DNA from 3 places in the Aliamphritea hakodatensis genome. Region 2 is predicted to be linked to each of the others. Evidence: predicted binding sites of a transcription regulator. Region 2 holds the regulator's gene; each other region holds the start of a gene.

Region 1 (7,647 bases), 720 kb from region 2:
GCAGCCAATCTCCTCAAGCTGGCTGACCAGCTCCGGTTTCTCGGCGGCTATTTTCTGCATATAACGGCTGTAGCGGGCATGTAAAATCCGCCCCGGCAGGCGGTCGCCGGGCCGGTGACCGTCGCGGCGCATTTCCGGACGTTTACACAGCATGGCCTCAGTCACGGTGAACATCTGCTCCATCACCGGTGCCGGCCCCTTTTCCCGCGCCAGTTCCAACCCCACTTCCCAGCCGGTCAGCGCAAGACGCTTGGTGACCGCTTCGGTAAAGGCTACCGACTGCTCATCGCCATAACTCATCCGCAGCATGGTCACGGCTGATCCCAGCCCCATATAGCCCATACCATGACGGCGCTTGTGCTCGATTTCATGGCGCTGTTCATCAAGTGGCAAGCCGTGTAACTCCACCACGTTGTCCAGCATCCGGGTGAATACAGCCACCACATCGGTAAAGCTCTGCCAGTCAAAACTGGCCCGGGCGGTAAAGGGATTACGGACAAAGTGGGTCAGGTTAACGGACCCCAGCAGGCTGCTGCCGAACGGCGGCAGTGGCTGTTCGCCACAGGAGTTGGTTGAACGGATATTTTCACAGAACCAGTTATTGTTCTGCTCATTCACCTGATCGATCAGAATGAAGCCCGGTTCCGCAAAATCGTAGGTGGACTGCATGATCACATCCCACAATTCCCGGGCCGGTAACCGCTCGGTAATTTTACAGGCCACCAGCCCGGCATCATTGCTGACATAGTCCTGGTGCAGCGGCCATTCCCGCCAGATCACCTGCGCTGTATCGTTGAGATCCAGCGGCTGCTGTGTCTGCTGCTGTTGCGTGATGGGGAACGCCAGCGGCCATTCGCTGCCCCGTTGCACCGCATCCATAAACTCATCAGTGATCAGCAGTGACAAATTAAACTGCCGTAAGCGCCCGTCTTCCCGTTTGGCCCCGATAAACGCCAGCACATCCGGATGCCCCACGTCGAAGGTCGCCATTTGCGCGCCCCGCTGCCCGCCGGCAGAAGAGACCGCAAAACAGGTTTTATCAAACACATCCATGAACGACAGCGGGCCGCCGGTCAGCGCCCCGGCCCCGGCTACGAAACTGCCACTGGGCCTGAGGGTTGAAAATTCATAGCCGATGCCACAACCAGCTTTCAGGGTCAGCCCCGCCTGCTGGTTGCGCCCCAGAATATCCGTCATGCAATCACTGATCGGGCCGGACACGGTGCAGTTCACCGTTGAGGTTGCCTTCTTGGCCTGCTGGGCACCGGCATTGGCCATGATTCTGCCCGCCGGCACCGCGCCGTTACGAAGCGCCCAGAGAAACCGCCCGTACCAGAAAGCCCGGGTAGCGTCGTCAGCCTCCACGTCGGCCAGCGCTTTCGCGACCCGGATGAAGGTATCATCCATGCTCTGGTCCAGTGGAATACCGTCGGCATTACGTAACCGGTACTTAGTATCCCAGATATCAACAGATGCCGGTTGGAACTGGATTAAAGCGGTAGAAAAAGCAGCAGATAGCCCGTTAACAGGCTTCGAAAATGTATTCATGTGCTAACACTCCATATCAGTATGAAAAAGCGCTACAACAGCTGTCGTAACGCTTAAATACTAGCAGTGCAGCAATGTGAGCCGGACAGCAAAACTGTGCGTAATCCGGCTTACACCAGAGAAAACGTTTACTTTCATTTGGCTGTCAGGCTCGCCCTGCCGAAAGGAAAACGGCTGTCACACCTCACCCATTCAACAAGAAAGGGAGAACCTTCCTGCAAAAAGCAAAGCGAAGATTACAGAATATTCAGTCGTGGTAGCAGGCGGCCTAAAAACGGGAAGGAAATAACATACCAGGCCCTGCAGAGCCCGAAACAAGAAGTCCGATGTTTACTTTATTGCAGCAGACTGAGTATCTGCTGCGGGGCGGCGTTAGCCTGAGCAAGCATGGCGGTGCCCACTTGCTGAATGATCTGAGCCCGGCTTAACTTAGCCGACTCACTTGCAAAGTCAGCATCCAGAATACGTGACCGTGCAGCAGCGGCGTTTTCCGATAAATTACTCAGATTTGAGATAGTAAAATCCAGACGGTTAATAACTGCGCCCAGCTCTGACCGGATCTCACTGATACCATCAAGCGCATTATCGACCGCTCCGATAGCCTTTTGTGCTGCACTGGCGGTCAGCAAATTCTGACCTGAAAGTGAGCCTCCGAACGCGCCGCCTGAGCCAACATTCAGATCTGCCAGCCCGGTCGCTGTTTTACCATTTTCGGTAACATCCACACTGATCGGATTACCTTCAACAGAAGACAGTTTAATTCTCGACTCAAGCACAAACACTTCATCTTCAAGCAACTTGTCGCCATCAGCATCCGTCAGATTTTCATCTCCCGCAACACCAAAACTGATTCCCAGCGCATTCAGTGTTTGTAACCCGTTCGTATCGCCCAGTGAAATCTGCACTGCGGTATTACCACGCAACCTGAGCTGACCATTTTCATCCGAACTGGCAGTAACACCTGTATTGCCACTCGCTGCGTTTAATTCATCGATAATGGTCTGAGTATTACCTAAATCAGACAACGCAACTTCCTGCCCTCTGATCTTCAAGGACCCGTTGCCTGCTGCTCCTGTATCAAGAAAACCAAGCTCAGTAACCAGTGCTCCGCCGACACTGTCTCCAAGATTAATCACAGTATCAGAAAAGAGATGTAACTTACCGTCATCACTCACGTATGCACTGGTATTATGTGCGAAAGTGTAGCTGTTAACCGTCTCAGCAATATCTGCAGCTGTATCATTAGCGTTGATCAGCATGCCAACACCGTTAATACCAAATGCACCATTATTGACAACACTGATGCCGGCGGCAGCCGTCGTATAGGCCTTCGTCGCTGCGCTATTCAGTGTAAAAGATTCGTCTGAAACGACACTTGCGACAACTCCCGTCTCACCGGTGGCCGCATTGATCGCATCAATTTTTCCCTGCAGTCCGGCACTGCTTTCTACCGGAGCGATTTCAACATCGTTAATAATCAGATCCCCGTTCGCCAGCGCCGTTTGCTGCTCTGTCGAATTCAGACCTTCAGACACCACTTCACCCAGAGCGGCTATTTCTCTGAAACCGAGATTAGCCAGATCAAGATCAGTGCCGCTCGCGGCTTTCGTCACGGTGACTGCACTGCCATCATCAGCAGATAACACCAGTTGAGCATCTACCGTGAAATACGTACCGGAATACTGATCCGGAATGATCAGATTAAAATCCTGAGCAGGCTGATTCGCCGTGTTAGAAAAAACGCCGGTATCATCCAGCGCAGGATTGCCATAGTCTGACCCGCCGATAGAACCTGTATCAGAATCCCCCAGGTTCAGCGTCGAGTTGGCAAACGGTCCTGCACCGGTGGAATATTCAAAACCATTGGCACGGAAGTAAGCTTCAAAGTTTGCCAGATCCGTAAACTGGGTTTTACCCGCAGCGTTCAGATCCTGTATTGCCTGATCCAATGTGTCGCCGGTTTCAAGCTCATCAAACAGCAGTTTAATACCGTCATTGTCATTGGCAAAGATATCATCCTGTAACATTTTGGCCGCCAGATAAGCGACTGAATAGCCTCCCGGATCCGAAGGCGAACCACTGGCTGTGGTTGAATCGAATAATGTCTGAAACTCAGCTTCCGTATCGATATAACTGTTTTCAGAAACGACCCGGGCATCAGCACCATGTATCAGCTCGGCAGTACCTTCGGTGAACCAGCCGGGCAACGATGCACCACCGGTTATCCGCGTACCGCCTCCGACGTCGGTCAGGTCCATGGTAACGGCCATCACGGCATGTACCATTTCATGAGCGATAACCCGCTCAAGATTAATACTGCTGCTGCCGCCATCCGGCAAAGTAATGCCGACATAGTCCGCCAGATCGATATTCAGGGACAGATCAAGGGCCTCACCTGTGGCCGGATTAACCATGGTCCAACTTACTGAAGCCAGTTGGCCTGAAGGGGCATCCGTAAATAAATTAAGACTGATATCTTCCCCGGAGCCTTTAATACCGAAAAACTGCTCAATGCGGTCCTCAGCTTCACTGATCCAGTAGTTATTCAGACCTTCCACGATATTGGCAATATCCTGATTACTGATACTGGTCGTGTTAAACCCACTGGCACTTCCAGAAGTTGAATCCTGGATCAGCATAGTAGAAGCAGTATCACTGCTAATCGCCAGCTTGCCGCTCTCATCTAATGAGGCCTGTAATCTGCCGCCGGTTTTCGTGGTAATCTTTTCAGCCAGCTCTTCCAGCGAGTTTGTCGAATTCACTGTATAGGTAACAGCACTACCCTCAGTATCAAATACTTTAAGAGTAAGGGTGTCGGAACTGCTGAGAACCCCAGTGCCAACTGATGTTGCTGTTGCTCCCAGGACGGTACTGGCCGACACTCCCTCAATATCATTATTGATATGATCAACCAGGCTTTTCAGGCTATCGCCCTGGTTAACAGTGCCTATACTCTGGCCGTTAATCTTAACCGCATGACTAAGATCAACCGCTAATTTACCGGTATCGCTGTCAATATTAATCTGCGCTCCGGTCAGCCCCTCAGCGCCCTGTGCCAGCCCCAAACTCTTTGAATCAACTGATTTAAGATCAAAAGAGATAGACTGTTCGGCATCCGAACCAACCTGCAATGAAACTTCAGAGGTTGAACCGTCAAGTAATGGCTGACCATTAAAGCTTGTTGTTTCTGAGATCCGGTCAAGCTCTCTTACCAGTTGTTGGAACTCAGCGTTAATTGCGTTCCGGTCTCCGCTTGAATATGTTCCCGAGGCGGACTGTACAGATAACTCCCGCATACGCTGTAAAACACCGGTGCTCTGGTCGAGCGCACCATCAGCAACCTGTAGCATGGAGATACCGTCATTGGCGTTTCTGACAGCCTGATTCAACCCCCGAATCTGTGATGTCATCCTGTTTGCAATTGCCAGACCTGCTGCATCATCCTTAGCACTGTTTATGCGCTTCCCGGAAGACAACCGCTCCATTGCACTGCTCAGATCACTGGCATTTTCAGCCAGTTGTCTGCGTGCATTCAGAGATGCCAGGTTACTGTTAATTACTAAAGCCATCGAAACGTCTCAAATCCCATATATTCCTAGTCTTATCTGGAATAGATTCGGCCGACTTAACAATTGCTTTAAGTATTTTTAGCGTGTTTCACACCATCCGTTGACCATGACGTAATAAACTGTTTGCTCTCACTCCTTTCTTTAAACATCATTTGTTCAGTCACAATGCCGATCGTAGAAACGAGGAGGGGTATTATCAGGAATAATCACAGTCGCTCATTCGCCAGATCAAAATACGCTTCAACCGGATATCTGTAATCATTCCGCCCTCCTCACCAGGTCATATGCAACGCCGCCTTTCCAGCAAAAAACAGCGAACTACATAGGATTTTCACGCCACATTTGTAACAGAAAACGCCAACTCAACTGTTCAGCCGCATTTACTTTCGGCACAGTTCAGGCAGGTATAACAGCCGTCCATCAGGATCGCGGCCTTTACATTACACTTGGTGCACAGTTGCGCACCGGCAGGAAAATCTCCGGCGCTGTCACCGGATGTGACAGCGCTGCGTTGCTCATATTCTGCCCGTTTGTCTGCCAGCAGCTGGCGCTGACCTTCATCCAGCTGTTCCCCTTCCAGCAAGCCAATGGTTTGCAGATGGTCCTCGATGGCATAGCCGATTTCCGCCACCAGCGAGGGCATATAACGGCCACCTTTTTTGAAGTAACCGCCTTTGGGATCGAATACCGCCTTGAGCTCTTCCACCATGAAGACGACATCACCCCCTTTGCGGAATACCGCTGATATAACCCGGGTAAGGGCAACCACCCACATAAAGTGGTCCATATTTTTGGAATTAATGAAGATCTCATACGGGTGGCGCTGTTCAAATTCAGTGCCCTGATTCAGCAGGACATCATTGATGGTGATATACAGCGCATGAGGCGATACCGGCGTTTTGATTTTATAGGTTGAACCGAGCAACCGTTCCGGACGGTCCAGATTCTCATGAACCCGCTCCATCGTCAGTTCAGCTGGGGTGTCTGCTGCCTGCTCAACGGCAGTGTCTGCAGCCTGTTCTTCCTTTACAACTTCGCAGGCAATAATTTTCTGGCGGATGGCGGCGTTTGCAGACGCCTGACCGGACGACATATTCTGTGACATTCTGTGACTCCTATATTCTGATCAGTAATTACAAACGGCCGTAATAGCCTTCTTTCAGTGCATCGAACAGGTTGGCGGCGGTATGGATTTCACCGTCATATTCCACGGTTTCGTTCCCCGCCAGTTCAACGGTACTGCCATCTTCCAGGGTAAAGCGGTAACGGGTGTTCGCCAGATCCTGCTCTTTTACCAGCACGCCCTGGAACGCTTCCGGGTTAAAACGGAATGTGGTGCAGCCCTTCAGCCCCTGCTGCCAGGCGTAATGGTAAATGTGCTTAAATTTTTCATAGGGATAATCGGTCGGCACATTGGCCGTTTTTGAAATCGACGAATCAATCCATTTTTGGGCCGCTGCCTGTACATCCACATGCTGCTGCGGGTGAATGTCATCCGCACAGATGAAGTAATCCGGCAGTTTCTGTTCCGCTGCGTCACTGAATGGCACCGCTTCAGGATTAATCAGCTTCCGGTATGCCAGCAATTCATAGGAAAACACATCGACTTTTTCTTTGGTCTTGCGACCTTCACGGATAATGTTGCGGCTGTAATGGTGGGCAAAGCTCGGCTCGATGCCGTTACTCACATTATTCCCCAGCGACAGGGCAATGGTACCGGTCGGTGCAATCGAACTGTGATGGGTAAACCGGCAACCGTAGCGGGCAAGCTGCTCCACCAGCTCCGGCTCTTCGCTGGCGATCTTCTGCATATAGTGGCTGTAGCGGGCATGCAGTACCCGGCCCGGCAGTTCATCACCGGCCTTATAGCCGTCATCGGCCATTTCCGGGCGTTTGCGCAACATTTCCGGGGTCACGGTAAAAACTTCATCCAGTATCGGTGCCGCGCCCTTTTCCCGGGCCAGCCCCAGACCGGTTTGCCAACCGGTAATCGCCATCACCTTGCTGACTTCTTCGGTGAATGCCAGCGATGCCGGATCACCGTACTTGTAGCCCAGCATCGTGATTGAGGACCCCAGCCCCAGATACCCCATGCCATGTCGGCGCTTCTGAGTAATTTCCCGGCGCTGCTGCTCCAGTGGCAGGCCATTAATTTCCACCACGTTATCCAGCATCCGGGTAAACACCGCGACGGTTTCTTTAAAGCTTTGCCAGTCGAACCGGGCTTCAGCGGTAAACGGCTGACGGATAAAACGGGTCAGATTCACAGACCCCAGCAGACAGCTGCCATAGGGCGGTAATGGTTGCTCACCGCAAGGGTTGGTTGAACGGATGGTTTCGCAGAACCAGTTATTATTCTGCTCGTTTACTTTATCAATGAGAATAAAGCCTGGCTCAGCAAAATCGTACGTGGCATTCATGATTGAATTCCACAGCCCTTTTGCCTTCACCCATTTACTGATCTCACAGGCCACCAGCCCGGATTCATTCACCACATAGCCTTCATGCAGCGGCCATTCGCGCCAGATAA
Region 2 (7,647 bases):
ATGCCCTTAACCGCTTCAATGCCATTTAAAACCGGCATTTCCACATCCATCGTCACCACATCAGGATTCAGCTGTACCGCCTGCTGAATGGCCTCACGGCCATTTTTAGCCGTACCTACAATCTGTATACGCCGGTCCTGGCGCAAAATCTGGCTAATGCGGTTACGAAAGAAAACAGAATCATCAACAACAAGAACCCTAACCGCCATCCATTCCTCCGGCGACAAATGATACAGAGAGCCATGCCCAGGAAGGCATGGCATAACTCATTTAAGACGCATAATGCTTAAGTAAGTTAGGGATATCAATGATCAGCGCAATGCGGCCGTCACCGGTGATCGTTACACCTGAAAGACCCGGCGTTCCATACAGAACACTGCCTAACGGTTTAATAACAACCTCTTCCTGACCCACCAGCTGATCAACAACAAATGCCACCTGAACAGTACCGACATTGGCAATAACCACATGGCCCTGATCCGGCAACTGATCGCCCTGGTGTCCGTCAACCAGCCAGCGCTTAAGATGGAACAGCGGCAATGCGCGGTCACGCACTACAATCGCCTGCTGACCATCAACCACGTTAATCTGAGTCAGATCCAGACTGAAGATTTCATTCACATTCACCAGCGGTAATGCGAACGCCTGATCTTCCAGCAGCACCATCAGTGTCGGCATGATTGCCAGTGTCAGCGGTACCTGAATTTCAATCCGGGTGCCTTCACCCAGCGTGGAATCAATTTCCAGCTTACCGTTAAGCTGAGAAATCTTGGTTTTAACCACGTCCATACCGACACCGCGGCCGGATACGTCAGATATTTCTTCTTTAGTTGAGAAACCGGCTGCAAAAATCAGATTGAAACATTCCTGATCGCTCAGGCGATTGGCCGCTTCAACATCCAGCATCCCCCGCTCAACCGCAAGACGACGCAGCTTGTTTGGATCCATACCGGCACCGTCATCTTCGATAACCAGCAGAATATGATCACCTTCCTGCTCCGCAGAAAGCAGTACGCTACCTTCACGCGGCTTCTCACGGTTAACCCGCTCATCCGGCATTTCAATACCGTGGTCAATCGAGTTGCGCACAAGGTGAATCAGCGGGTCCGCCAGTGCTTCTACCAGGTTTTTATCCAGATCGGTATCTTCACCGCGCAATTCCAGTCGTACTTCTTTATTCAACTGACGGGACAAGTCACGTACCAGACGCGGGAAGCGACCAAAGACCTTCTTCACCGGCTGCATACGGGTTTTCATCACCGACATTTGTAAATCACCGGTCACCATATCCAGTGAAGCCAGCGCTTTAGTCAGCTCGGAGTCTTCGTTATCAGCGCCCAGACGTACCAAACGGTTACGAACCAATACCAGCTCACCAACCATGTTCATGATCTGATCGAGCAGGCGGGTATCAACGCGAACATTGGTCTCAACATTCGCTTTCTTTGCATCCGCGGCTTTTGCCGGCGTCGCTTTCGCCGCCACCGGCTTAGGCTCAGGCTTAGGTGTATCGGTAAATGCTCCCTGTCCTTTTGACTGAAGATCATCCAGCAGGTTTTCAAATTCCTGTTCGGTGATCAGATCATCCTGAGCAGTACGGGCTGATGCAGGGGTTTCCGCTTTGGCTGGTTCCACTGCCGGGGCTGCTGCCGGCGCAGCCGTTGCTTGCTTAACAGCCTGATCCAGTAACTGGTCGAACTCAGAATCAGCCATAGAACTGGTAGCCGCTGCAGCAGGGCTTGCACCCGGTGCTCCTGAAGGCCCGTGAAGCTCATCCATCAGGGAATCGAATTCATCTTCAGTGATCAGGTCACTTTGCGGCCTTGCAGCAGAGGTAACACCCGGTGCGCCACTGCCGTGCAAATCATCAAGCAATGACTCAAATTCATCTTCGGTAATCAGATCAGATCCAGCCGCAGCAGGTGCGTCTTCGGCTGCCGACATACCGGAAACCATTTCATTAAACTGCGCGCCCAGATCAGCCGCCGGTTCAGCCGCAGCCGCCGGTGCCGGCGCATCCACTGCAACGCTCTGCCCAGCAGCCAGAGCGTCAAGCCGGGCAATCAGATCAGCAGGTGCCGGTTCCGGATTTTCTCCGCCGCGAACATCTTCAAACATTGCATTTACAGTATCGAGGGCCTGTAATACAACGTCCATCAAGGCCGCGGAGACTTCTAAGTCATCATTACGCAGCATGTCGAAAAGATTTTCCGCACTGTGACAGCAGTCAACCATAGGCTCAAGCTGTAAGAATCCGGCGCCACCTTTAACGGTATGGAAACCACGGAAGATCGCATTCAGCAACTCCCGGTCTTTCGGATTCTGCTCGAGATCAACTAACTGTTCAGACAGAAGCTCAAGGATTTCCCCCGCTTCTACCAAAAAATCTTCCAGTATTTCCTGATCAACATTTAAAGCCATTGCCTACCCCTGTTAAAAACCTAAACTGGAAAGGAGGTCATCCACATCATCCTGGCTGGAAGCAACTTCATCATTATCTTTTGCTGCCATTTGTGGGCCTTCAGCCATTATTTTTTTCTGTTTAGCCAGCGCTTCTGCGTCAGCCGTCATACCGTCAATACCATTCAGGCGATTAACTCTGGAAGCAACTTCCATCAGGCTAACCAGCTGTGACTCAATGTCGGTAACCAGCTGAATAACACGTTTAATCAGCTGTCCTGTTATGTCCTGATACTCCTGCGCCAGTAAGATATTTGTCAGACGCTCTTTCAGCTCAACCAGGGCATCTGAGTTATCAGTCGCATGCTGGCAGGCAAGCTTATACAGGCCTTCCAGCTCAGGTTTGTCCTGCTGAACTTTATCGAACTCTTCCAGCAGCCGCTGACGGCGGCGGAAACCTTCTTCCAGCTCGGATACAAGGTTCAGTGAAATATCAACACTGTCAATTGTCTTATGAGCATTGCTTTCAGTCAGCTCGATGACATATGACAAACGGTCACTGGCATCAGATATTGAAGCAATGTGCTCTTTGGAATCCTGCAACATCGCATTGCTGCTGACATCATCGGAAAAACTGACGATGGCATTATGCAGTGAGCGGGTCAGCGTACCGACTTCGTGATACAGCGCCTGATGACGTTTTTCATTCAGGTCGTGGATCAGCGTCATTGCTGCACCAACATCTCCGTTTGCCAGATGTTCCACAAGCTTGTCAGCATCCTGCTTCAACTCAAGCTCAAAACCACTTGCTCCCTTATTCTCTATCGTCTCAGACATAGCCGCCACCTAGCCCAGCCGTTCAAAAATCTTATCGATTTTTTCTTTCAGCACTGCAGCGGTAAACGGTTTAATTACATAACCATTTACACCCGCCTGAGCCGCCTCAACTATCTGGTCGCGCTTCGCTTCCGCAGTCACCATCAGAACAGGGATATGCTTCAGGTCCGGATCAGCCCGCACGGTTTTAAGCAAATCGATACCTGTCATGATTGGCATATTCCAGTCTGTTACCAGAAACTCGATATTGCCGCTTTGCAGAATCGGTAAAGCAGTCTTACCGTCATCGGCCTCAACAATATTGGTAAACCCCAGATCACGGAGCAGATTTTTGATGATACGTCTCATAGTAGAGAAATCATCTACCACAAGTATTTTTATGTCTTTCTTCAAGACTATCCCTCCATCAGGAAAACTATCTGACTGTCGCTAGCCAGCGGTGTCTATCCATCAGACTGCCAGCTATTGCCAGTCTCTTAACCGACTTCGCAAGCGTAACGCTGCCTGACTATGAATCTGGCTTACTCTGGATTCACTGACACCCAGGATCTGACCGATTTCTTTTAAGTTCATTTCTTCGTCGTAATACAACGACAACACTAATTTTTCCCGCTCCGGCAAACCTTCAATTGCCGTTGCGATTGCCTGAACAAATCCCAATTCTTGATATTCATCTTCAGGACTTAAATTCTCTGCGGCGATATTTTCGCCCGGACCGTCTTCCTGCGGACCAATCAGCTTTTCAAAGCTGAACAGCCGGCTCTCAGCGGAGTCCTTCAATAATGCGTGATATTCAGTGATAGTGATATTTAATTCGGCGGCAACCTCCCCATCTTGGGCATCTCTGCCTGTACGGGATTCAATTGCCTGAATTGCTTCGGAAACCCGACGGCCATTACGGTGCACTGAACGGGGTGTCCAGTCCCCCCGACGAACCTCATCAATAATGGAACCGCGGATCCGGATACCGGCATAAGTTTCAAAACTTGCGCCTTTGGTGGGATCGTATTTTTTGCCGGCTTCAAGCAAGCCAACCATGCCGGCCTGAATCAAATCATCCAGCACAACGTTTGCAGGCAAGCGCGCCAGCAGATGATGCGCGATACGTTTTACCAACGGCGCATATTGCTCGATCAGCTCCTGACCCGACTTAAACTGTAACTGGTTATACATATTTGCTCTTCTGACTTGTCAGCGTTGATTTGCCCCTTTAACCAATCGCTCAACAAAAAACTCCAGATGACCACGGGGTGAAGATGACACACCCCAATCATCTACTTTTGCCGCCAGCTGCTTATATGCCAACGAGGCCTTACTCTTTGGAAACGCTTTTAAAACAGCACGTTGCTGCTGTACACCTTTACGGACTGACTCATCATAAGGGATTGATCCCAGGTATTGAAGCGTCACATCCAGAAACCTTTCTGCCACTGTCAGCAGCTTACTGTATATATTCCGACCTTCCTGCTCTGAACGTACCATATTGGCAAGTACCCGAAACCGGTTCACCTGATAATCACGGTTCAGCAGCTTCATCAGCGCATATGCGTCTGTAATAGAGGTCGGTTCATCACACACTACCACGACAACTTCCTGCGCCGCTTTGACAAAGCTCACTACTGTGTCCGAAATACCTGCCGCGGTATCTATAATCAGTACATCCAGCTGATCTTCGATATCACTGAACGAATGAATCAGTTCTGAATGCTCATGCGCACTCAGCGTCGTCATCGCCTGTGTCCCGGAAGCGGCGGGCACAATGTGGACATTCTCACCGACTTCGATCAGCAGATCCCGTAATGAACAGTCTCCGGCGAGCACGTCCGTAATGTTCTGAGTTGCTTTTACACCCAGCAACACATCCACATTCGCCAACCCCAGGTCAGCATCCATCAGCACCACCCTGCGACCAATCTCCCCCAGCGCAAGACTCAGGTTAACTGACACATTGGTTTTGCCAACGCCGCCTTTACCCCCGGTAACTGCGACAACTTTCACCGGGTGCGGACTAGTCATTATGTCTTCCTATCTGATATCCCATCAATCAACCCACTGCCCATTTTGTGAAAGTTTATCCTGACGCCGGTCCTGCGCCATACGCTGATTACGGGAAACGCGCTGCGCTGTCACGACTGCACGGCTGACCAGATCCCGCTTGTGGGCCACATCCAGATCATCCGGCACCCGCTGACCATCGGTCACATAGGTAACAGGCAAACCGTTATCAACGATAAGCTCGATTGCCTCACCAAGATTTCCGGATTCATCTAACTTACTGAGAATACAGCCATTAAGCCCCATTCGGCTGTAGGTTTCATAGGCATTCTCGATGACATGCCGTTGGCTGGAGCAGGAAAGCACCAACAGCTTTTTCATCCGCACACTGACACTTTCCAGCATATCAAGCTGAGCCTGGGTATGCGGCTCATGCGCACTCATACCTGCAGTATCAATCAATACCAGCCGCTTATTGCGCAATGACAATAAAACCTCATCCAGACTGTGATTTTCATCAACCACCCGCACCGGAATGTCCAGAATCCGGCCAAAAGTAAGCAATTGCTCATGCGCTGCTATACGGTATGAGTCAGTCGTCACCAGCGCCACACTGGAACTGCCATGCTTCAGAACATAGCGCGCAGCCAGCTTACCAATCGTGGTGGTTTTCCCCACACCGGTCGGCCCGACAAAAGCAATCATACCGCCACGCTCAACGAAGTCGCCACCAATCACCGGAATCGACTCACTCAGACGGGACAATGTATCCCGCCAGCCATCATCCACGCTTTCAGCACCTTCCAGCTTTATCAGTTGACGGCGCAGATGCGGCCCGATGCCAAGTTTCTCAAGACGGTGCTCTACCCGTTTATGCAGCACGCTCTCTTCAGGCTCTGAAGGTTCTTCCGCTCTTTGCGGCGCAGGTGCCGCCACAACGTTGGGCTCTGCTGTACTTTTGGGCTGGGAAACCTGCTGTAAGAGCAGTGATTTGAGCGTATCAATTTCGGCCCGCATCGAAGCCACCTGAGGATCAGGTGCCGGCGGACTGTAGCTAGGCTCCTGCCGCACAACCGGTTTGGCCTGCGCGGCATATTCATCTATACCCGGGGCTGGCGGAGGCGATACCGGTGAAATAGCAGGCGCGACAGAACCTGGCTGCCGCCCCTCATTGCGCTCAAAATTTCTCGCGGCCTGCTGCGCCTGACGCTGTTTCAGGGTATCCAGTATCCCGTCCAGCCCCGGATCTTCGACCTGCTGATTTTTTGCCTTTGCAGGTTCTTCCGCACCGGCCTGAGCCGCCGCAATTCTGGCCTGCGCCTTACGCAACTCATCAGCCAGATTACTTTGCAGCTTAGGACTGGCTTCCCGGGCAACCTGACGCTGAGCCTGCTGCTGTTGCTGCCGTTGCTGCTGTTGTTGCTGTTTTTCTAACGCCTGTTTACGTTTGAAGGCTTCCTGCGCAGCTTCATACTCGTGCTCGTGGGCGGCAACAACCTCTACCCCTCCGGCAACCCGATGATTAGACACAATGACAGCGTCAGGTCCGATTTCCTCTCGAACCCTCTGCATCGCTTGTCGCATGTCCGGCGCAAAAAAACGTTTAACCTTCATAACCGTTCCTGTATATCGGCCATCCCCTGGAAAACTTTGATGTTTCAACACTCTTACTGATCACGGTTCTGCCCTCCGACAGTCGCGATGATCGTCACCCGTTTGTTCTCCGGGATTTCCTGATACGAAAGCACTGATATCTGCTGTTCACCGTAACGCACAAACTTGGCAAGCAAGGGCCTGACCGGTGCAGCTACGAGCAATACCGCCGGCCGTCCGGCAATTTCCTGTTGCTGCGCCACCTCAGTCAGTGACGTCTGTAACTGTTCCGCCATACCCGGCTCAATTACCAACCCTTCGCTGTTACCCTGCTGCATTGACCCCAGTAACAGTTGCTCAAGCTGAGGATCAAGTGTAATAACCGGCAACTCCGGCTCCGAACCGTTGATATTCTGTACAATCAGACGGTTTAACGCCACCCGCACTGCCGCTGTCAGCGTCAAAGGATCCGCACTTCTCGGCACCGCCTCAGCAAGCGCCTCCGTAATGGTACGGAAATCCTTGATTGGCACCTGTTCCATCAGCAGATTCTGCAGCACTTTCAGAATAATACTGACAGACAATTTCCCCGGCACCAGATCCTCAACCAACTTGGGCGAGGATTTCGCCAGAATATCCAGCAACTGCTGAACCTCATCATGCCCCATCAGCTCATGAGAATGGGCCTGCAACAACTGATTAAGGTGCGTAGCAACGACCGTCCCGGCATCCACAACGGTATAACCGAGCGTCTGAGCCTGCTCTTTCTGACTCTGCTCAACCCACACCGCATCCAGACCAAAGGCCGGATCTTTAACCGTA
Region 3 (7,647 bases), 1.6 Mb from region 2:
CAGCTGACGACCGCTATGAACGGCGACTTCGAAATCATCGAAGTCCCTTCCGACAAGGTATCCGTGCAGGATGCAGTGCAAAGCTATCTGTTCAACAGCCAGCTGCTAAGTAAGCCAGACGGCAGCACCCTGCTGGTCATCCCGGAAGAATGTGAGAAAAATCCGGCAGTCTGGAACTACCTGCAGGAACTGATCAGCAGCGATGCCAGCATCAGTGAACTGAAAGTCTTCGACCTGAAGCAAAGCATGAGCAACGGCGGCGGCCCTGCCTGCCTGCGTTTGCGGGTTGCCATGAATGACGCCGAACTGGCGGCGTTCAACCAGCATACCCGCATGAGCGACAGCCTGTTCACTACACTGAACACCTGGGTAGACAAACACTACCGTGATCAGTTGCGCGAAAAAGATCTGGCAGACCCGCAGTTACTGACAGAATCCCGTACCGCACTGGATGAACTGACACAGATTTTACAACTGGGCTCTGTGTATCCGTTCCAGCGTGAAGGCCGCTGCCACGGCTGACCTGCACATCAGTACAAAACGCCGGTATACTGCCGGCGTTTTTCGTTTTACTGCAGGATGACTGACCAAGATGACCATCAAACGCATTCAGGTATATACAGTTAACGCCTTCACCTATCAGGATAAAGGCGGAAATCCCGCTGGCGTTGTACCGGATGCAGACGGCCTCACTACCCGGCAGATGCAGAACATTGCCCGGCAAATGGGCTATCCGGAAACAGCCTTTGTCTGCCCCCCTGAACAAGCTTCAGCCGCCGATCTCAAAGTGCGTTTTTTTACTCCGACCGCAGAAGTGGATTTTTGCGGCCATGCAACACTGGCAACCTTCAGCCTGCTGTGGCAACAACAGATCCTCACCGCCGGAGACTATATTCAGGACACCGGCGCGGGTCTTCTGCAAGTCAGCATGAGTGAAACCGGCCAGGTATCTATGGATCAGCAACGCCCTGAATTCCTGCAAACCTTCGATCCGGCAGTGATCGCCCCTCTGCTTAACCTGCCCGCAACTGAACTCAGCACCGGCTTACCTATACAGGCGGTCTCAACCGGTCTGGCGGATATTCTCCTACCCTTGCCGGTAAATACCCTGAACCGGCTAACCCCGGATCAGACAGCGCTCAGTCAGTTCTGCCAGCAGCATAACCTGATTGGCCTGCATGCCTTTGAGATACAGCCAGCAGGCGCCGCATTTACCGCAGAATGCCGCAACTTTGCGCCCCTGTTCGGCATCCCCGAAGAAGCAGCCACCGGCAGCAGCAACGGTGCACTGGCCTGCTATCTGCAAGCCCACCACTCTCCGCAACAAACCGAATACAATTTCCTGCAAGGCTGTGCGCTCGCTCAGAATTCGCAGATTAACAGCACACTGCAGATTCATCAGGGACGCATCAACCGGGTACAGGTTTCCGGTACTGCACAATTAACCAGCCAGCAATACTTGTCAGTGACTGCCTGATTCAGCACGCATCAGGGATATTTTTTTCGCTCCTGTCACTCAGCTTTTGTTCAGCTTCGCCGATAACCTGATTATTCACTCATATCTGGCTCATATATTGATTCTGTGTCTGTTGTTATCACTGCCAGCATTATCATAGGACGATTATCGTGAAAATCTCATCATCTGAGGTCGCCTTCAGGACCCTCCATAACCGGGAAGACAGCCACCATTACGAAAAGATGACCAGCGCCTCTTCAGCCCAGAGCCGTGGCGGCCTCGGCACAGGTACCGGCCTTAGCCTGACGGAAACGGTGACTGACCTTTCTTATCAGGCAAAAATGCGCCACCGGGACAGTAACTCCCTTTCCAGCCAGTCGGTTATCACTCAGAACGGGCAAAGCCGGACGCTGGAAAATACCCGGAATATTGAAACCCTTACCCGAACAACACTGGGGCTCGATGCCCAGTCGGTGCGCTTTAATATTCAATTGCCGGTCCCGACCCAGAGTCTTAACCTTCAGCAGGCTCAGGTGTATCAGAATGTCTCTCAGTTAAATCAGGCACAGGCCGAACTCACCGCCATCAGTGCGGCGGCTGCCACCAACGCCCGGGTAGATATCACCGAACAGCATTTCTATAAAGAGGAAGAAAAGCTGCAGGTAAACACCCAGGGCACCGTGACCACCGCAGACGGCCGGCAAATTAACTTTGCCATGGAACTGGAAATGGAGCGCAGCTTTGAACTCGAAGAAAGCATGCAGATTCGCCATAGTGAACGGGAAGTCATGGACCCGCTGATGATTAATCTGGGCGGCGCCGGTGCGGCACTCACCAGCACCAGCTTCAGTTTTGATCTGGATGCCGACGGCAGCGAAGAGAACATCTCATTCGCCACCGGGGGCAGCGGATTTCTGGCGCTGGACATCAACAACGACAACGTCATCAACGATGGCAGCGAACTGTTCGGTACCCAGGGAACCGACGGCTTTGCCCACCTTGCCCGGTATGATGACGACGGCAATAAATGGATCGATGAGTCTGATGAGATCTTCGACAAACTGAAAATATGGAGCCGGGACGAAGCCGGTAATGATCAGCTGATCAGCCTGAAACAGGCCGGCGTCGGTGCCATATATCTCGGCTCCGGCAGCGGTAACTTTGACCTGACCGACAGCAGCAACCAACTGCTGGGACAGGTTAAAAGCAGCGGTATGTTTCTGATGGAAGATGGCCAGGCAGGCAGCATTCAGGAAGTGGATCTGGCCATCCATCCCGACGCACCACCGCCACCGGAGATCCCGGAGCAAGCTGGCCAGCCTGCCGCCATAACCGACGTTACCAATACAGGGGACACGCCCCGGTTCGCCAGCATTTTTGACCTGATGATGCCGGAAAACAATCAGCCCCGTGTTACCCGCCGTACTGAAACCAGCACGGTGACCGACGGGGAAAAGCTGACGGTCAAAACCGATAACAGTGAAGACGCCCCCAAAGAAGCCAAAAAAGTCCATTCTGGCGAACTGGGTGAAAACATACTGGAATCCCTCAACCGGCTGATTGAACTGTCCCACCTGAAGGACGAAAAGGAATATGATGCCAACCAGCAGCTGAAAGATATTATTCAGAACCTGCGTAAACATCACCAGGCGAACTGACCTTCCCCCATTACGTTCAGCCCGGCAGGCGCGCTTTTCTGCGCCTGCCATCCCCTCCATCCCAGAATTCACAGCCCCGGTGGCTCTAAAGCCTCAATTCTGTTGGCTCACGAACAAATCCTCAGGCAGGTTTATTATCCCGTACATAATAACAACTGTATCGGGAGCCAGATATGACTACATCCCGCCGACCGAAAGTACCCGCCAGCCTGCTGCAAAAATGGCAACACGTTATCGACCTGCTGGCCCGGCTCAGCAATACCCCTGCGGTACTGATTACCCAGGTCAGACAGGATGACATCAGCTTGCTCCTTCGGAGCAGCAATGCCGAAAACCCGTTCCGCCCCAGAGGTTTCAATAAACGTTGCAGTGACATGTACTGTGACCGGGTCGTGAAAGGCCAGAGTGCCCTACTGGTAGAAGATGCGCACCGGACCCGGGACTGGAAAAACGCCCCTGACGTCGAGAACGGTATGAGCTTCTATCTGGGTTATCCGCTTAACTGGCCGGACGCAGAACCCTTCGGCACCATTTGTGTGATGGACTACCAGGCCGATAACCGGGCACTGGATTACCGCCATCTGATGGAAGAATTCCAGTCACTGATTAATCATGACCTGAAACTGCTGCAGGAATTACAGACCCACCGGCAACAGCAGTCCCGGCTCGAACAGCATCTGGAGTCCCTGAATACGGAGATAAACAACCGCGCAACTGATCTGGACGAAATCAACACCGCCCTGCGGGTGCTGTTACGCCAACGGGAAAGTGACCGGCAGGTGCTGGAACAGGAAACCTGTGCCGAACTCAGTCAGCACATCTCGCCCCTGCTGGAACAACTGGCCAGCGACCCCCTCAGTGAGGCACAACAGGAATGTCTGCAACTGATCCGCCAGCAACTGCTGCCCGCCGATAACACACCGCTGCAGAACCTGCGTCTGCTCAGCCCTGCTGAACACAACGTTGTCAGTTATATTCAGGCAGGAAAATCCAGTAAAGAGATTGCTGCGCTTTTACACATCAGCAAAAAAACCGTTGATTACCACCGCCAGAACATCCGTAAAAAACTCGGCCTGAACAGCGCGTCCGTCAGCCTGAAAAGTTACCTGACCCCGTACTTTCCCCGCACTTAACTGGTATTTAATTCCGGCAATCCGCTATTTATGCTGAAGATGTGCTTTCGGCCTGCTCCGGTAAGCCGCTGCAAAAGCACGCCTTACAGACATTTGCCCGGAATAAAAATAATGAAAAAATGCATAATTACACACACCGGATTTACCGGTAAACTGCTTCGTTCCACTGCAGTCGGCCTGCTCAGTGCCGGACTCATGAGCAGCTCAGCATTGGCAGAAGACCTGCCACCGCCAGCTAAATTCAACGCCGATAACCGGCTGGAATTACCGCTGGATTACCGGGAATGGATTCAGGTCGGTGCCAACGTATCACCCAACGAACTTAACAACGGTAAGGCACCGTTCAACGAAATGCGCACCATCTATATGGATCGGGGGGCGTTTAAACACTGGAAAGAAACCGGTGAATTCCGTACCGGCACCATGATACTCAAAGAAGTCATGAGCATTACCCGCTATCAGGGGATGACCGGCTCCGGCTACGGTGCCGGTGAAGTGGTCGCCGTGGCAGGCATGCTGAAAGACCCGGTCAAGTTTGCCAATGAACCGGGGCAGTGGGGCTTCTACCGTTTCCCGAAACTGGAAAACAGCGAGCTCTTCCAGAAAACCAGTGAACAGTTTCCAACCGGAAAATGCTCCGGTTGCCACACCGCCGGCGCGCAGGATGATATGGTATTCACTCAGCACTACCCGGTATTAACCGATGCCAAAGGTACCGGCCGGGTCGCGGTACCGGTCGAGTAACTTAACGGTGCCTGCGGGCTGACCAGTCGTAATACATCCCTTCACTGCGGGGTCTGGTCAGCCTGAATCCATACTTTTCATACAGCGCCGGCACGTCCCCCATCAGGGTAATGTAAGATTCCCTGGGTGCATTAGTCTCTAACCATGCCATCAGCGCATCCATAATCACGCGGCCCAGCCCCTGCCCCTGACAGGCCGGATCAACCGCCACATCCACAATATCGAAGTTCAGTGCACCGTCACCGATAATCCGCCCCATACCGACCGCTTTACCGCAATCAACAATGCAGACGCCATAGAGACTGGCGGCCAGCCCGCGGGCAACAACCTCTGCCGGCCGGGGACTCAGCCCGGTTATCGCCCTCAGACGTATAAAATCCTCAGCACTCACGGTTTGTTCAACTAATACTGGCTGTATCATCAGTTATACCCCTCCCATAGCTCATTCAGCGGATAACCACTGAACTCTTTCGGTGTATGCAGAACCACATGGCTGCTGATGTTTACCTCACCGGGCAGCACATCCAGCAACTGATCATTGATGGCGTTATAGCGCAGCATATCCGGTGCGACAATGCGCATAAACAGATCGAAGCTGCCGCTGACCACATGGCATTCAACAACTTCCGGAATGGCCTGAGCGGCTTCCTGAAAGCAACGGAACGCCTCAGTGCTCTGATCTTTCAGGCTGACGGTTGCCACCACTGTTACACTGCGAAACAGTTTTGCCAGATTCACAATCCCCAGATACGGGCCGATCAGCTCAGCCTCCTGTAACTTCCGCACCCGGTTCAGGCAGGAACTTGGCGACAGCCCCACCCGGTCCGCCAGTTCCTGGTTGGTAATCCGTGCTTCACCCTGCAGCACCGAAAGAATATTTCGGTCAATACGATCTAACTGCATTTTAACTCTCTTTTCTGCTTTATTTTTATATCGACAAACATCAGCTTTTAACTGTGCATCAGCGCTAAGCCCCAGTATATATAGGTATATCTTCAGGATATACGCCAGAAGGCTGGTAATTTTCTGAAAACCGACTAGGCGAAATATTATTTCGACTTACCTTAAAATCATGAATATTCTGTCTGACAGACGGGTAAATTACACAGCTCATTCGGCCACATACCCTTTAAAATAGACTCAATATAAAAGATTACTGCAGCCAGCCCACACTATATTCTGCACATATTCACGCAGACCCGGCTGGCCCATTATAAGAAGGTAAAGTCTATGCTGATTATCCGTCCCTGCCAGCCAGGCGATCTGAATGACCTGATGCACATTTCAGCCGTTGTCGGTCGCGGTATGACGTCAATGCCAGCCGATGAAGCTGCCTGGGAAAGCAAAATTGCCGCCTCACAGAAGGCCTTTGCCGGTAACGCAGATGCCAGTAGCACCTATTTCATGGTGCTGGAAGATAACCTGACCGGACAAGTGGTCGGCACGACCGCCATCTACACCGGCATTGGCCTGTCGCAACCCTTCTATTCCTATAAGGTTTCAACACTGGTCAGCAGCAGCCAGCAACTGGATATGATCCGCCAGGCTAAAGTGCTGAGCATGGTGAACGACTACACCGGCGCGACTGAAATCGGCTCGCTGTTCCTGCTCCCTGAATACCGTAAACCCGGTGTAGGTAAATTCCTTTCCCGGGCACGTTTCCTGTTAATGGCAGACTTCCCTCACCTGTTCGCCGATACCGTTATGGCAGAACTGCGGGGCTGGCAGGATGAAAACGGCAATTCACCGTTGTGGCAGCATCTGGGCCATAAGTTCTTTGCCATGGATTTTCAGGAAGCGGTCCGCACGGCAGCGCTGGAAGGTTCGCAGTTCATTTCTGACATGATGCCCAAGTACCCGATCTACATTGACCTGCTGCCGGAAGCCGCACGGGACGTTATCGGTAAACCCCACGACAGCTCAGCGCCGGCCCTGAACATGCTGAAGAAAGAAGGTTTTCAGTTTACCGGATACGTTGACCTGTTTGACGGTGGCCCGAGCGTGCAGATCACACGGGATGAAATTCATACTGTTCAGGAGAGCCGTACTGCAGAAATAACCACCGTACAGTGCGCGAACGGCAGCCAGCAACAGGAATACATAATCAGTAACGGTGATCTGGCCAACTACCGTCTGGCACTGGCCCCGGCCAGCATCAGTAGCAAGGGACAGTTACAACTGGCAGCGACAGAACTGGATGCCCTTCAACTGAAAGGACGGGCTCAGGTACGCTACGTTGAAACTCGCAAAGCCCGACCGGAAAGCAACGCCCAGGTCGCGTAAACAGTTCTGTTAAACAGAACACAGACACCCGAAATGCCGGCGCTTATACCGGCATTTTTTTATTTCTGATCCTGTTGCTCTGAAGAAACCCTTTTCTCCATTTTCTGCAAAATACCCGGCACCAGCGTTTCGGAAAAGCCGGCCACCACCAGCACCAGCATGACCTGCCAGTAGCTGTCAAAACCGGTCAGCGCCACCACCGCACCGGATTTCAGCACAATGAACGCAATGGCTGCCGCCACAAAGGATAACAGCAGGCGCTCCGCCCCCAGAAATACGTATTTACGCTTCTGGCTGTACTCATAAAAATTCAGTCTGGAAGCATTCTTCAGGACACTCATGAAACCGCCCAGGGCAGCCGCCAGTAATGACG

The links. The regulator FliA, encoded in region 2, starts transcription of late flagellar genes. The targets are predictions, from matches to a motif close to CTAAAGTTNNNNNNNNNNCNGCCGATA.
Positions count from the first base shown of each region.
Region 1: the regulator FliA is predicted to act here: its motif matches at 5,163-5,189, upstream of PCI15_RS17215 (flagellinolysin).
Region 3: the regulator FliA is predicted to act here: its motif matches at 1,516-1,542, upstream of PCI15_RS13170 (SPM autocatalytic domain-containing protein).

Region 1 is NZ_AP025281.1:3,763,693-3,771,339, forward strand. It holds gene PCI15_RS17210 (adenosylcobalamin-dependent ribonucleoside-diphosphate reductase) at 1-1,548, opposite strand, end outside; gene PCI15_RS17215 (flagellinolysin) at 1,884-5,117, opposite strand; gene PCI15_RS17220 (TSCPD domain-containing protein) at 5,488-6,222, opposite strand; gene PCI15_RS17225 (adenosylcobalamin-dependent ribonucleoside-diphosphate reductase) at 6,251-7,647, opposite strand, start outside.
Region 2 is NZ_AP025281.1:4,485,846-4,493,492, forward strand. It holds gene PCI15_RS20340 (protein-glutamate methylesterase/protein-glutamine glutaminase) at 1-209, opposite strand, end outside; gene PCI15_RS20345 (chemotaxis protein CheA) at 271-2,421, opposite strand; gene PCI15_RS20350 (protein phosphatase CheZ) at 2,434-3,237, opposite strand; gene PCI15_RS20355 (chemotaxis response regulator CheY) at 3,247-3,618, opposite strand; gene PCI15_RS20360 (RNA polymerase sigma factor FliA) at 3,700-4,410, opposite strand; gene PCI15_RS20365 (MinD/ParA family protein) at 4,429-5,253, opposite strand; gene flhF (flagellar biosynthesis GTPase FlhF) at 5,278-6,846, opposite strand; gene flhA (flagellar biosynthesis protein FlhA) at 6,900-7,647, opposite strand, start outside.
Region 3 is NZ_AP025281.1:2,849,640-2,857,286, forward strand. It holds gene astB (N-succinylarginine dihydrolase) at 1-522, shown strand, start outside; gene PCI15_RS13165 (PhzF family protein) at 593-1,477, shown strand; gene PCI15_RS13170 (SPM autocatalytic domain-containing protein) at 1,627-3,114, shown strand; gene PCI15_RS13175 (helix-turn-helix transcriptional regulator) at 3,288-4,247, shown strand; gene PCI15_RS13180 (cytochrome P460 family protein) at 4,359-4,991, shown strand; gene PCI15_RS13185 (GNAT family N-acetyltransferase) at 4,993-5,412, opposite strand; gene PCI15_RS13190 (Lrp/AsnC family transcriptional regulator) at 5,412-5,894, opposite strand; gene astA (arginine N-succinyltransferase) at 6,222-7,274, shown strand; gene PCI15_RS13200 (hypothetical protein) at 7,334-7,647, opposite strand, start outside.